Regions from separate parts of the Arthrobacter sp. HS15c genome, predicted to be linked through region 1. Evidence: riboswitches for the same ligand, from Rfam matches in the RefSeq annotation. Region 1 holds a riboswitch; each other region holds the start of a gene.
The links. A riboswitch is a leader RNA that binds a small molecule or an ion and turns the genes downstream of it on or off. The one in region 1 is predicted to bind S-adenosylmethionine.

Region 1 (4,896 bases):
GGCACCTCCTACACCAGTTCCATGGCGTTCAACGTGGCTACTGCCGTGCTCCAGATGCGGCTCAGCGTCCACGAAGCGGTCCGGGCCGCAACATACGGCGGCGCGCTGGCGCTGCACCGGGACATCGGGAACGACGCCGACGGCGAACGGGCGGTGGGCTCACTCGCCGTCGGACACCGGGCCGACGTGCACATGCTCAACGCGCCGTCCGCCACGCATCTCGCCTACCGCCCGGGCATGCCGCTCACGTACGCTGTGTGGCGGGCGGGTGTACGGGCACGCTAGAGCCGGCTCACTTTTTGACGTTTAGTGATTGATTTGGTCTGATATGATCATAAAGCGTCATTATCTGGTGACTGTTTGATCGCTGAGAGGCCCCCATGACCCGTACCGACCGCCTGACGGCCATCCTGGACATCCTCGCCAAAACCGGCCAGGTGGAGGTCGAGGAGATCGTCTCCCAGCTTGCGGTGTCGCCCGCGACTGCCCGCCGCGACCTGGACAGCCTGGCCAAGCGACGGCTGCTGACCCGCACGCGGGGCGGCGCCACCACCGGCGCCCTCGCCTACGACCTGCCCGGTCGCTACAACCGCGACGACCACGCCGAAGCCAAGGAAGAGATTGCCCAGGCCGCTTCAGCGCTGATTTGGCCCGGGGCCGTGATCGGCCTCTGCGGCGGCACCACCAGCACCGCCCTGGCCCAGATCCTCGCAACCCGCGAAGACCTCAACGCCCCGGCCAACCAGCCCACCCTGACGGTGGTCACCAATGCCATCAACATCGCCTCGCAGCTGGCCGTCCGGCCCAACATCAAGGTCATGGTGACCGGCGGGATCCTGAATCCCCGGTCCTACGAGCTCGTCGGGCCGTACACGGACATCATCATGCAGAAGGTGGTCCTGGATATCGCGTTCATCGGCGTGAACGGCATCGACCCCGAGGTTGGTCCCACCAATACCGGGGAAGGCGAGGCCTCCGTGAACGCTCTGCTGGCCAGCCGGGCGCGGGTCTCCTACGTGCTGGCGGATTCGTCCAAGGTGGGTATCCGGGCCTTCGCCACCATGGACGGGTACGACTTCACCCGCCTCATCACCGACGCCGGGATTTCAGCCGAGGACAAGGCCGCGTTCGAGGCCAACGGCACCGAAGTGATCGTGGCGCCGCACTAAAGCACCGCTAGAACACCATGGGCGGTGCGTCCAGGACGGTCTCGTCCACCCGGCGGTCCACCCACTGGCTGAACGGAATGTCCAGCTCATACTTCTCCGCGTCAGTGCGCACCAGGGTCCGCACCGCGGCGTTGTCCGGGTTGTTGAGGGACTCAAAGTACTCCACGGACCAGTGGAACCAGCGCATGCAGAACAGCCGCATCGTCAGCCCGTGGGTCACCAGCAGGGTGTTGGGGGCATAGTCCGGCTTGGACCAGTGCCGGTAAAGGGTTTCCATAAAAGAGGAGATCCGGTCGTAGACATCGGAGCCGGACTCGCCCTCGCGGAAGCGGTAGAAGAAGTGGCCATAGGCGTTGCGGAGTTCCTTCTGATCCTCGATCTCCCCGCTGATCTGGAAGTTGGCCCAGTCCTGTTCGCGGAGCCGAGGCTCTTCGATCACCCGTTCCGTGAGGCTGCCAAGGTTGAGCGCCTCCAGCGTCTGGTACGCCCGAAGGTACGGCGACACGTAGACGCAGACCTGGCGGCCGTCCAGCTCCCGGCGGATCCTTTCACCGGCCGCCGCGGCCTGTTCCACGCCCAGGGGGGTCAGCGGGATGCGGTAGTCGGGCACGCGGTTGTAGATGGACGTGTCCGCGTTGGCCATGGACTGGCCATGCCGGATCATGATGATTTTCCCTGGCGCGCTCATAAGGCCCAAGCATAAGTCCTGGGCCAGGCCCTGCCCGGCGGCCCAAATCAGGAAAGAACCAGAAACTGCAGGCAAGATGGGAACATGCTGGTTCCCTCCCGCCGTCGGCTGCGGCTCGAAGTCTGGATTGTCCTGGGCCTGTCCCTGGGGCAGTCGGCCGTCTATTCAGTGGTGCAGCTGCTGGACAAGATGACCCGTGCCCCGCTGGCCGAAGGCACCTCGACGCTGAACCGTTCGCAGAGCAGCCGGGAATACTTTGACCTGACCTACCAGCTGCTGGACATCATCTTTGCGCTGGTTCCGGTGCTCCTGGTCATCTACTTCCTCACCGAGCACCGGCAGTCCACATCCGGGGCGCCGCAGGGCGGTTCCGCGTTCCGGAAGCTCGGCTTCGACTTCGCCAGGCCGGGCCGTGACCTGCTGCAGGGGCTGGGGCTCGCCGCGCTCATCGGCATCCCGTCGCTGGGCCTCTACGCTGCGGGCAGGGCGCTGGGAATCACCACCGCCATCATCCCCAGCGCACTCGATTCGTACTGGTGGACCGTCCCCGTCCTGATCCTGTCTGCCGTGCGGCACGCCGTGGTGGAGGAGGTGATCGTGGTGGGGTATCTCCTGGACCGCTTCGGGAAGTTCGGCTGGAGCATGCCGCTGGCGATCTTCGCCAGCTCCATGCTGCGCGGCAGCTACCACCTCTACCAGGGCTTCGGCCCGTTCATCGGCAATGCCATCATGGGGGTGGTGTTCGCCTGGCTGTACACAAAAACGCGTCGGGTGATGCCGCTGGTGATCGCGCATGCCCTGCTGGACATCGTGGCTTTCGTTGGCTTCAGCCTGTTCGGCAAGGCCGTCGGCCTCGGGTAGGGCTGGGTTACCTGGGCCAGGCCCGGGTTAAAGGGATTCGGCCGCCATCGGTGGGTGGCATCGTTGGCACCCGCTGATGGCGGCCGAAGTATTGACGAAGCAATCAGATGGTGACTGCTCCGGAGGCGGTTTCGAACGTGACGGACAGGATGCCGGGGGTCCCGTGCGGAGCCACCCAGTCAACGGCGACGTCCTCAAGCGGCTTCTCCACCGGTTCGCCCAGCCATTCGGTCACCCGTGCTGCCGAACCGGCGATGGTCAGGCAGGACATCTTGACGTTGCTGTCGTAGGCGTTGGACGGGTGGAGGGCGGGATCGCCTTCCCACTTGAGCATGTACGGAACCTGCGGGTCCGCGATCAGGCCCAGGATGCCGATCTGCTTCCAGACCAGTTCGCGGCCGTCCGGGAACTTGCGGTTGCCGTTGACGGCGGACCGGCCCAGGCGTTCTTCGAACGGGGCGAGGTCGTCCACTTCGACGCACCAGCCCATCCAGCCGCCGCCGGCCGCGGAACGGGCACGGACTGCCTGTCCGAACGGCGCCTTGTCCGATGCCGGGTGGTCAAGCACCTCGACTACTTCCAGATATTTGTGCCCGGCGAGCGGGATGATCATGTTCCGGGTTCCGAAACGGGGGTGCACTCCACCCTTTACGGCTTCGACGCCGAGGGCGGACGAAATACGTTCGGTGGTGGCAGCCAGGCCATCGTGTTCACAGGCGTAAGAGACGTGATCCATGCGCATGCCCTCATCTTGGCACTTTGTGATCCGGCTCTCAGCTAAGGGTACCCTTACCTAATTTGGCGTACGTCACGAGTGGACATCGTCCCTTCCGCGGCCCCCTGGAAGCGCCCGCTGACCATGTTCGTCACAATGCTGTTGCCCGTCGCGGACGGGTTCCTACACTGAACGCAGGTCATGAGTGCCAGCGACAGCCCCGGCTTGCTGGCCGGCAACCCTCCTTCCGCGGTGGGGTGCCCCGGGTGAGGACCTGGCTGTCCGGCAACGGCCGGACGGCAAGCGCGGCCCGTGGTGCTCCCAGCATGCCCGGGCCCACGTCAAAGGAGCCTTGAATGTCCAACGGATGGTCTTTTGAAACCCGCCAGATCCACGCCGGCCAGGAGCCGGACAGCGCCACTGGGGCGCGTGCGCTCCCGATCTACCAGACGACGTCGTTCGTCTTCCCCAGTGCTGAAAGCGCCGCCAACCGCTTCGCGCTCGCAGAACTGGCGCCGATCTACACCCGCATCGGCAACCCCACGCAGGACGCCGTGGAACAGCGGATCGCCAGCCTTGAGGGCGGGCTCGCGGCCCTGCTCCTGAGCTCGGGGCAGGCAGCCGAAACCTTCGCCATCCTGAACATCGCGGAGGCCGGGGACCACGTGGTGGCCAGCCCCAGCCTCTACGGCGGAACCTACAACCTGCTCGCCCACACGCTGAAGAAGTTCGGCATCTCCGTGACCTTCGTGGAGGACCCGGACAACCTGGACCACTGGCGGGACGCCGTCCAGCCCAACACCAAGCTGTTCTTTGCCGAGGTGGTGTCCAACCCGCGCCAGGACGTGCTCGATATTGAAGGGGTGTCCCGGACTGCCCACGAGGCCGGCGTCCCGCTGGTGGTGGACAACACGCTCTCCACCCCGTACCTGATCCGGCCGCTGGAGTGGGGCGCCGACATCGTGGTCCACTCCGCCACGAAATACCTTGGCGGGCACGGCGCGGCCATCGCCGGGGTAATCGTGGATTCGGGCAACTTCGACTTCGGCAAGGACCCGGAACGGTTCCCCGGCTTCAACACCCCGGACCCCACCTACAACGGTCTGGTCTACGCCCGCGACCTTGGCGCCGGCGGAGCCCTCGGCGCCAACCTCTCCTACATCCTCAAGGCCCGGGTCCAGTTGCTCCGTGACCTTGGCTCCGCCGTCTCGCCCTTCAACGCCTTCCTGATCGCGCAGGGCCTGGAGACACTGAGCCTGCGGGTGGAACGGCACGTTGCCAACGCCGTCGCCGTGGCGCAGTGGCTGGAGGCCCGTGACGACGTCGAATCGGTCGCCTATGCCGGGCTCCCGTCAAGCCCCTGGTATGAGCGCGGACGCAAATACGGGCCGTTGGGTACCGGCGCGGTGGTGGCCTTCAACCTGGCCGGCGGGGCCGAAGCGGGGAAACGCTTTGTGGATGCC
Region 2 (4,896 bases), on a different contig from region 1:
AGACGGCCGGGCCGGACGGTTCGCTGCATTCCCAGCCGTCCCGCGCCATCGAAAAAGCCCTCCGTGCGGAAGGGATTTCCGTGGCGGACCTGGACCTCGTCGAAATCAATGAGGCTTTCGCCTCGGTGATCGTCCAGTCTGCCCGGGACCTCGGCATTTCAGCCGGGAAGATCAACGCCGAGGGCGGGGCCATCGCACTGGGCCACCCGGTGGGGGCCTCCGGCGCGCGGCTGGTGCTGCACCAGGCCCTGGCGCTTAAACGGCGCGGCGGCGGTACCGGCGTCGTCGCGCTGTGCGGCGGCGGCGGCCAGGGCGAAGCCCTGATCCTCAAGGCCTGACGGCTGCTGCCCGGGTGGCATGCCGGGCTTAGACCGCGCGGCTCAGGTGGGGATAATCCCGAACAGGACGCGCTTTTTCACCATCAGCCACAGGACCCCCAGAACCACGGCGTAGGCTGCAGTGTTGATGAGGATGTCGCCCTGCCGCAGCAGCGGAATGTTCGCGATGACGGCGATCAGCACCACGTGCAGGATAAAGACGTACAGCGTGGCCTGCCCCAGGGGGATGAGGAACCAGCCCAAGGCCCGCTCCAGGGGCTTCCAGTAGGCGCTAAGCAAGGCGTACGCGGTGACCACCAGCACCAGCACATTGAGCAGGCGGCCCGGGTCGAGGTAGGTCCGGCCGAAGAAGGTGTCGTACATGGCCCGGTAGGCGGTGTCCGGGATGACGGCCAGGCGCAGGTCATACCCGTTGGCCAGGTAGGGGTTGCACCAGGACAGGAAGGTAAACGCCACCGCCAGCACCGTGCAGGCAGCCACCACCCAGGCGTGCGCGGACAGCCACGCGGCGATCCGGTGGCGGTGGAAGCCTGCTACCAGGCCGATGACAAAAAGCACCTGCCACACCAGCAGCGGGAACGAGTCCTCGAATTGGGAGGGCAGCAGCCGGAACCGGGTGGCCGCACCCACGGCGTAGAGGCCGAGCGTGGCCGCAAGAACCCACACGGCCTTGCCCCGGTTGAGTGCTGCGAGGATCATCGGGCTGGCAAGCAGCAGGACCACGTAGAGGCCCATGACGTTGAACTGCCACGGGCCGAACTGCAGCAGCACGATGGCGGGCAGGACCTGGGCGGGAACCGGGAACTGCAGCAGCGTCTCCATTCCGGCGTACAGGTCATAGGTCCGGCCCACGGCGTTGTGCCCGGCGCCGCCCGTCCCCTGGTCCACGTACGTGGTCAGGGCATCGGTCTGGAAAAACGGCAGCAGCGACATCACGAAGACGCCTACCAGCACTGCCAGGGCCGTCAGATAGAGCTTGCCCGCCCGCCGGGACGTCAGGTCCACCACCTTGCCGAAATCGTCCTTGACCCGGGGGCCGTAGACCATGCCCACCACCAGGCCGGAGAACAGGACAAACAGCTCCGCCCCGGACACAAACCCGACGGCCTCCTGGGTGAGCAGCTGGAACAGGGAGGTCATGCCGAGATGGTTGACCACCACAAACACGATGGCGAGCCCCCGCAGGAAGTCAATGCGGGAGTCGCGTTTGGTTGGTTCGCCGTATCCCCAGGCGGCCACCGCGCCTACGCGCCGCGGGAGTTGCCACAGCGCGACCAGGAGGATGGCCATGGCGGCGGCCACAGTCCACGCAGCGGCTCCGGTCAGGGAATTGGCCCTGGTGGCCTGCTGGCCCCCGCTGGTGACCGTCACCGGCCCGGTGGTCAGCCCGGATTGCGCCAGAGCCGCGCGCGCGGCCCCAGCTGTCCCGGCGTCGCCGGTCAGCCGCCAGTCGATGCTGGCCACACCGGTGTCGCGGGTGCTGGTCCGTTCGTCCCACACGACGGCGGCGATCCGGTCAAAACGCGTGGAGGTGCTTGCTTGGAGGGCCTGCGCCCACCAGGAAGTTTTGATGTCCCGGTTCCCGGCGCCACCGGAGGCCGGGCTGTAGAAGGCCGAGGTCTGCAGGACCAGAGGCTTGTTCCGGTCAACGACATAGGAGGCGTAGAAATCCTCGCTGCCGGAGCGCGTGAGCATCGTGGCCAGCTCACCCGCCACGGGAAGGGTGTTGACCGCGGATTTGCCGCCGGTGTCATCGTGATACGCGGTAAACCCCACCCATTCCACGGCGTCGTTGCCGGGATAATAGGGCGCATAGGCCGCATCTGAGCCGTTCCAGGTCCCGTCACCGTTCGTGTCCAGGGCGGCGAAGCCCTCGGATCCCGGAGCCGGGGCACTCCGGTGGCGCTCGAAAGGGTAGTCCCGCCCGAGGTATGGCTGCCACACCATGACCGTGCCGGCGTCGTCAGCGGCTTTGAACCCTGCGGCGACGTTCCGGAACGCCGCCTTGTAAGCGGGCGGCTGCTGCCCCCATTCCACCCAGCTCGAGTTCATGTCCGGCGCGAACCGGATCAGGAGCTGGCCCTGGAAGCCGGCGGCCAGCGCCTGGACCTTGGTGGCGAACGCCGCGGCGGCCGCGGCGTCCACCTGCGCCAGCGCAGCGGATGGGCGCACCGTGAGCATGGCGTGGGAGCCCAGGGCAGACGCCTGGCCAAGGAACTCCCGGACATCATTTTCCTCGGCGGAGCGGACGGGGAGTGAAATATCGTGCCCGAGCAGCGCGGGTGAGGCGCCCAACCGTTCGGCGAAGCCCTCGGCCGAATCCTCGCCCCACTCCAGCACAGCTCCAAGGAGCGGCTTGCCGTTCCCCGGGACAGGCTCGGCAGCGCTGGCAGTGCCCGCGGGGAGTACGGTCAGAAGCAGAAGCAGGGCCGCCAGCAGCGCTGCCGGCAACGGACGAAGACGGGCCGCGGCCGCGGGTTTCATCACGGGCCGGAAGGCGGTGGCAGTTGGCATGCTGGTGTTGACCCCCCAAGGACGGCTGCGCTTCGGCATTTGGTGGCCGGTGCCCCAACAAACTCTAATCGGTTTCCGCGTCCTATCCGGGATCGCCCCGTCCGGGCATCGCCCCTGTTCAGCCCCCGGTACTACCCACGATCACCAGCGGCACCCTGCGTTCGGCACACGAGACCAGGACGAGGGTCTGGGGGCCAGCGCCGGCCCGGTTGTTGACTCCGGTGTCGTCGCACCAGTCCAGGTTGTACGGGTACGCCATCACGGCGGCCTCTCCGGGAGCCGCCGCAGGCGGGACGGTGAACAGAAGGGTGAAGCCGCCGTCGTCGGTCATGGGAGCGAGCTCCTCCAGCATCACCGCCCGGTTCGCATCCCGGACCGTCACCTGGACCTGCGCGTCCCGGCCGTAGCGGGCACCGCAGGTGGTGTCCGGCGCGCTGACCGTGGCCTGGTCACCGGGCTTAACCTCCGACGGCGTTACGGTGTACGCCGGCGGCATGCACGGCGGCGGCGCGAGGATGTCCCGGCAACCGCCCAGACCCAGGGCTACTGTGGCCACCGCGAGGATGGCCGCGGCTGTTCTCACCCGCGCAAATGCAGCCGGTCCCCGCCGAGATATCCCCATGGATTGATTGTCCCGGCCGGCTGCCGGCGGTGGAAGCACGTGTTGGTTACGGAACATGACGACGGCGGCGGTGCGGCCGGGCGGGCCAAGTGTTACGTTTTTGGGGAGTAATGAGAACCGGCGCCAAGCCCTGACTGGCCGGTCGGCAACCCTCCCTTTCGCGGCGGGGTGCCTCAGGTGAATACTCGGCATATCGACCGATTCGAGCTGCAAGCGTGAGAGAAGGAGATCCGTCGTGTCTGACGCACCTGCCCCTGAAGAAAGACTGTCGTACCGGCTTATTACAGGCCCGGACGACCGTAATTTTTGTGAGCGGATTTCCACCGCCCTGGCCGAAGGTTATGTCCTTCACGGAAGCCCGGCCGCAACGTCCAACGGCGGCCAGGTGATTGTGGCGCAGGCACTCATCCTCCCTGCAGCCATCGCCAGCGCGGACGCCGCCGTCGCCACAGCAGTAGAAGACCTTGAGTTCGACGGCGAGGGCCACGCGTGAGCTACGCCGGAGACCTGACCCCGCAGGAAGCCTGGGCCAAGCTGGAGCAGGGCGCCATCCTGGTGGATGTCCGCACGGAGGGTGAGTGGGCGCACATCGGCATCCCGGACACCAAGGCCACCGAGAACGATCCCCTGTTCATCCAGTGGACGTTCCCCGGCGGCATTCCCAACCCGGATTTCATCACGGATCTCACGCAGCAGGCGCCGGAGGACAACGGCACCGAACTGCTGTTCATCTGCCGCTCCGGGCAGCGTTCCATCGCCGCCGCCAATGCTGCGACGCGGGCCGGCTTCACGTCCTACAACGTCCTGGAGGGCTTCGAAGGCGAGCCGGACCGCTATGGCGAGCGCACCGTCAACGGCTGGAAGAACCGCGGCCTGCCAACCAACCTGGGAAAGAACTAAGTGACTTTTAACGACGATGCCGCCGGCTGGAGCCCTGACACCCAGGCAGTCCGCGGCGGGCTGGACCGCACCAACTTCCAGGAGACCACCGAGCCGGTGTTCCTGAACTCCGGGTTCGTCTACGAATCCGCTGCCGCTGCCGAGCGCGCCTTCACCGGCGAGGACGAGCGCTTCGTCTACTCCCGGTACGGTAACCCCTCCGTGGCCACGTTCCAGGAACGCCTCCGGCTGCTCGAGGGAACCGAGGCGTGCTTCGCGACGGCGTCCGGCATGTCCGCCGTGTTCACTGCCCTCGGTGCCCTGCTCGCCGCCGGTGACCGCGTGGTTGCGGCCCGTTCACTGTTCGGTTCCTGCTTTGTGATCCTGAACGAGATCCTGCCGCGCTGGGGCGTGGAGACCGTGTTCGTCGACGGAACTGACCTGGAGCAGTGGCGCGCCGCCCTGTCGGAGCCCACCACCGCGGTGTTCTTCGAGTCGCCGTCCAACCCGATGCAGGAAATCGTTGACATCGCCGCGGTCAGC
Region 3 (4,896 bases), on a different contig from region 1:
TCGAGCCGCTGCTCCTGGTCACCAAGGCGGACGTCAAAGACCCCGCCGAGCTGCTGTCCAACTACGAACACCTGGACTTCCCGGTCATCATCAGCCGCACGGCCGACTCCGAAGCGTCCGGCATCGACGCCCGCTCCGACGACGGGCTTTCTGCACGCCTCGACAGCGATGCCGTCGCCCAGCTCCGGGCCCACCTCGACGGCAAGGTGACGGTCATGCTGGGGCACTCCGGCGTCGGCAAGTCCACCATGGTCAATGCCCTGACCGGGGCGGAGCGTGCCACCGGCGGCGTCAATGCCGTGACCGGCCGGGGACGCCACACGTCCTCCTCAGCCCTCGCACTCAAACTGACTGACGCCCCTGCAGGTAGCTGGATCATCGACACCCCCGGCATCCGCTCCTTCGGCCTGGCCCATGTGGACCCCGACCGCATCCTCCGGTCCTTCCCGGACCTGGAACCGGGCACCGATGCCTGCGAGCGTGGCTGCAAACACACCACAGGCGCCGTCAACTGCGGCCTCGACGCGTGGGTCACCGAGGGCCATGCCGGCCCGACCGGACCGGCGAGGCTTGGATCGCTGCGGCGCCTGCTGGGCACCGACCCCCGGATGGTGGGGCAGGAAACCAAGGAACTGGGCAGCGTCAACTGACCCTGACTGGCCCGGCTGGAGAGGCACCGGGCGCTTTCCGGACGGTTCCAGTGGCCGGGGTCCCCAACCACACGGCGCTTTGACGGTAGTTTGGAACCATGATCCAACCCGCTTCGAGCTACAACGATGACCTGCGCCTGGCCCACGTGCTGGCCGATTCCGTGGACGACCAGACCATGAGCCGCTTCAAGGCCCTGGACCTCCACATCGAGACCAAGCCGGACCTGACGCCGGTCACTGATGCGGACAAGGCCGCCGAGGAAGCCATCCGCGGCCAGCTGTCCCGTTCCCGCCCCCGTGACGCCGTCCTGGGCGAGGAATTCGGCAGTTCAGGCCACGGCTCCCGCCGCTGGATCATCGACCCCATCGACGGCACGAAGAACTTTGTCCGTGGTGTCCCGGTCTGGGCGACCCTGATTGCGCTTGTTGACGAAGGCGAGCCCGTCGTCGGCGTTGTCAGTGCCCCTGCACTGGGCAAGCGCTGGTGGGCCGCCAAGGGCGCCGGCGCGTACATGGGCCGGTCACTGGCCGCTGCCACCAGGCTGAAAGTATCCGACGTCTCGAAGCTCTCGGATGCGTCCCTGTCCTACTCCAGCCTGAGCGGCTGGAAGGACCGCGGGAACCTTGATGACTTCCTTGGCCTGACCGAAGACGTCTGGCGCACGCGCGCGTACGGCGACTTCTGGTCCTATTGCATGGTGGCAGAAGGCTCCGTGGACATCGCCTGCGAACCGGAGCTCAATCTCTACGACATGGCGGCGCTGGTGCCGATTGTGGTGGAGGCAGGCGGCCGGTTCACATCCCTCGAGGGAGAGGACGGCCCGTTCGGCGGCAACGCCCTGGCCACCAACTCCATCCTGCATTCGGAAGTCCTCAAGCGGCTCAACCCCGGGCTTGACGACCTGCTCTAGCGGACTCTTATACCGAATTATCAGCGGCGGACGCCTCCGGAAGGGGGGGGTCCGCCGTCGTATCTTCGGACAAATGCGACAATTCCGGGCCCCGCGTAACAAAAGCCTTAACATTCGGACCGGCTTCCTGCCCGCCCCGCCCATGTTCTACGCTCTTAACAGGTCACGAGTGCCAGCGCGAAACCCCGGTTTGCTGGCCGGCAACCCTCCATTCGCGGTGGGGTGCCCCGGGTGACGACCAGGCCGGTCCGGAACGGACCCGGCAAGCGCGGATTCCCGGGACAGGGAGTCCCTCTAAAGTGAGGTCTCTGTGACAACAGCCACCGTCTCCCCCAACACCGCCGTCCGCCCGCAGTCCGCAGCCGGCACCGACACCGCAGCCCTGTTCAGCGAACGGCTTGCCGTTGCCGGCCGGCCGCTCTCCGCCGTTACCGGCGCCGAAATCCAAGCCCCGCTGATCCAGGGCGGACACGTCCGCTACGCCAACCTCGACTACGGTGCCTCCGCCCCGGCCCTCTCGGTGGTTTCCGCGTACCTCAACGAAATCCTGCCGTTCTACGCCAGCGTCCACCGCGGCGCAGGCTACGCATCCCAGATCAGCACGTCGGTCTACGAGAACGCCCGGAACATCGTGCGTGACTTTGTGGGCGGACGGGCCGGCGACTCCGTCATCTTCACCAGGAACACCACCGATTCGCTGAACCTCCTGGCAGGCTGTCTCCCGACGGTGGACGGCCGCCCCGCCGGCGACGTCCTGTACCTCGACATCGAGCACCACGCCAACCTCCTGCCGTGGCAGGGCGTCCCGCACCGCAGCGTTATTGCCGCCGACACCCTGGCCGGCACCGTTGAGGCCCTCCGCGCCGAGCTTGAACAGGGCGGGGTCAGCCTGCTCGCCGTCACGGGCGCCTCCAACGTCACCGGCGAAATCCTGCCCATCCGGGCACTCGCCGCCCTGGCGCACGAGCACGGCGCCCGGATCGTCGTGGACGCGGCGCAGCTCGCGCCCCACCGCCGCATCAACATCAGCGCCGACGACGTCGACTACCTCGCCTTCTCCGGGCACAAGCTCTACGCTCCGTTCGGCGCAGGCGTCCTCGTGGGCCGAACGGACTGGCTCGACGCCGGCACGCCGCACCTTGCCGGCGGCGGCGCGGTCCGTGAGGCCAGGCTCGACGGCGTCAGCTGGGCCACCGGTCCCGCCCGGCACGAGGGCGGCTCCCCCAACGTCCTGGGCGCCGCCACGCTGGCCCGCGCCACCCAGGTGATCGCGGCACTGGACCCGGACCGCTGGCACGCCCACGAGTCAGCCATCCGTTCCTTCCTGGTCGAGGGACTCCACAAAATCGACGGCGTCACCGTGCACCAGATTTTCCAGGACACGGACCCGGACACGGACACCATCGGCGTGGTGAACTTCTCCGTCGAGGGCTACGACGCCGGTTTGGTGGCCGCCTACCTGTCAGCTGAACACGGAGTGGGTCTCCGGGACGGCCGATTCTGCGCCCACCCGCTGCTCAAGCGCCTGGGCCTTCCGTCCGGGTCCCTGCGGGCGAGCTTCGGCCTGGGGTCACGGCTCGAGGACGCCCAGCGGCTCCTGGCCGGCATCGAGGAACTCCGCCGGACCGGCCTGGGCTGGGACTATGTGGTGGATTCAGGCCGCTGGGTTCCGGCCAACGACACCCGCACCTACCCGGACTGGGCACCCAACACGCCCGGCACGGCCGGCGCAGCCCCCTGCACCGACGACTGACCTGAGTCGCCCTTTACATGCGGTAAATTCGAAGGATACCCAAGGGCATCTGGCGAAGGAGACCGCACGTGGCACGGGGTGGCCCCAAACTTGACCACGGGCGCCGTCAGGAGCTCGGACAGAGCTTCCAGGACGGCGGCGAACACTACGAACGCGTCCGTCCCGGATACCCTGCCGAATCGGCAGACTGGCTGATTCCTGCCGGGGCTCGCGACGCCCTCGATGTTGGCGCCGGCACCGGCAAGTTCACCGCCCTGCTGCTTGACCGCGGCCTCGCTGTGGCCGCCGTCGACCCTTCCACTGACATGCTTGACCAGTTGCGGGTCCTGCTCCCCGGTGTTCCGGCGGCCGAAGGGACCGCAGAGGCGACTGGACTCGCGGACTCCTCGTTCGACGTCGTAAGCGTTGCACAGGCCTGGCACTGGTGCGATCCGATCGCTGCAAGTACCGAACTTTCGCGGGTCCTCCGCACCGGCGGCACGCTCGGGCTGGTCTGGAACCAGCTGGATACTTCCGTTCCCTGGGTTCACCGGCTTTCCCGCATCATGCACGCGGGGGACGTCTACCGGCCGCACTTCCGGCCGCCCGTGGGGCCGGAGTTCAAAGAGCTGGAAAGCCATGTGACGCACTGGGAGGACGCACTCACCACCGAGGAAATCATGGAGCTTGCCAAGTCGCGGAGCTACTACCTGCGTTCTGGTGAGGCCACGCGGGCCAAAGTCCTCGCGAATCTCGACTGGTACCTCCACGACCATCTGGGGCATGCGGCCGGCGCCCCCTTGGGACTCCCCTACCTGACACTGACATGGCGGGCAGTCAAGGCATGACGCCGTCCGCCCACCGGGTAGGCTTGGTGTCGTGAAGACCAGCGCGCCCTCCTCCTCCATCGAGGACTACGTCAAGGTCATCTACTCCTTCACGGAGTGGCAGGACAAACCCATCACTTCGTCCCAGCTGGCCCAGCGGCTGGGTGTGGCCAACTCCTCCGTGTCTGAGATGGTCCGCAAGCTCAAGGACCAGGGCCTGGTGGACCACAAGCCGTACAGCGCCATCACCCTCACCGTTGACGGTGTGCGGCTGGCGCTGTCCATGGTCAGGCGGCACCGGCTGATCGAAACCTACCTGGTACAGCAGCTCGGTTACAGCTGGGACGAGGTACATGATGAGGCCGAACAGCTGGAACACGCGGTCTCGGACACCTTCATCGAGCGGATGGCGGCGAAACTGGGCAACCCGCTCCGCGACCCGCACGGCGATCCCATTCCAGGCGCCGACGGCACAGTCCGGATGCCGCACGCCCACCTGATGAACGAACTGGACCAGGGGCACACCGGCCGGATCACCCGGATCAGCGATGAGAACCCTGATTTGCTCCGGTACCTGTCGTCGGAGGAAATCGATCTCGACTCCGAGGTCGAGGTGGTTGGCCGCAAGCCCTTCGGCGGTGCCCTGGTGGTGCGGATCAGTTCCGAAGGCAAGACCCGCGAATATGACCTCGCCGATGAGGTCACCTCCGCCCTGTGGGTGGACAGCGACACCCCGCACGCCGGTTGCGTCCTCGGAAACGGCTGAATGGCCAGCT

Region 2: it holds a riboswitch for S-adenosylmethionine, as region 1 does, so the genes downstream of both, ABV518_RS17585 (DUF1737 domain-containing protein) here and ABV518_RS19115 (bifunctional o-acetylhomoserine/o-acetylserine sulfhydrylase) in region 1, are expected to answer to the same signal.
Region 3: it holds a riboswitch for S-adenosylmethionine, as region 1 does, so the genes downstream of both, ABV518_RS01000 (aminotransferase class V-fold PLP-dependent enzyme) here and ABV518_RS19115 (bifunctional o-acetylhomoserine/o-acetylserine sulfhydrylase) in region 1, are expected to answer to the same signal.

What each region holds. Positions count from the first base shown of each region.
Region 1 is NZ_JBFOHM010000012.1:41,234-46,129, forward strand. Features, by position in the region: gene hutI (imidazolonepropionase) at 1-285, shown strand, start outside; gene ABV518_RS19095 (DeoR/GlpR family DNA-binding transcription regulator) at 381-1,169, shown strand; gene ABV518_RS19100 (histidine phosphatase family protein) at 1,177-1,857, opposite strand; gene ABV518_RS19105 (CPBP family intramembrane glutamic endopeptidase) at 1,942-2,718, shown strand; gene ABV518_RS19110 (VOC family protein) at 2,822-3,460, opposite strand; SAM riboswitch class IV at 3,631-3,745, shown strand; gene ABV518_RS19115 (bifunctional o-acetylhomoserine/o-acetylserine sulfhydrylase) at 3,790-4,896, shown strand, end outside.
Region 2 is NZ_JBFOHM010000010.1:148,184-153,079, forward strand. Features, by position in the region: gene ABV518_RS17570 (acetyl-CoA C-acyltransferase) at 1-338, shown strand, start outside; gene opgC (OpgC domain-containing protein) at 381-2,852, opposite strand; gene ABV518_RS17580 (hypothetical protein) at 2,971-3,435, opposite strand; SAM riboswitch class IV at 3,581-3,696, shown strand; gene ABV518_RS17585 (DUF1737 domain-containing protein) at 3,710-3,967, shown strand; gene ABV518_RS17590 (rhodanese-like domain-containing protein) at 3,964-4,374, shown strand; gene ABV518_RS17595 (O-succinylhomoserine sulfhydrylase) at 4,375-4,896, shown strand, end outside.
Region 3 is NZ_JBFOHM010000001.1:210,582-215,477, forward strand. Features, by position in the region: gene ABV518_RS00990 (ribosome small subunit-dependent GTPase A) at 1-650, shown strand, start outside; gene hisN (histidinol-phosphatase) at 749-1,561, shown strand; SAM riboswitch class IV at 1,723-1,836, shown strand; gene ABV518_RS01000 (aminotransferase class V-fold PLP-dependent enzyme) at 1,872-3,314, shown strand; gene ABV518_RS01005 (class I SAM-dependent methyltransferase) at 3,383-4,141, shown strand; gene ABV518_RS01010 (metal-dependent transcriptional regulator) at 4,173-4,886, shown strand; gene ABV518_RS01015 (CrcB family protein) at 4,887-4,896, shown strand, end outside.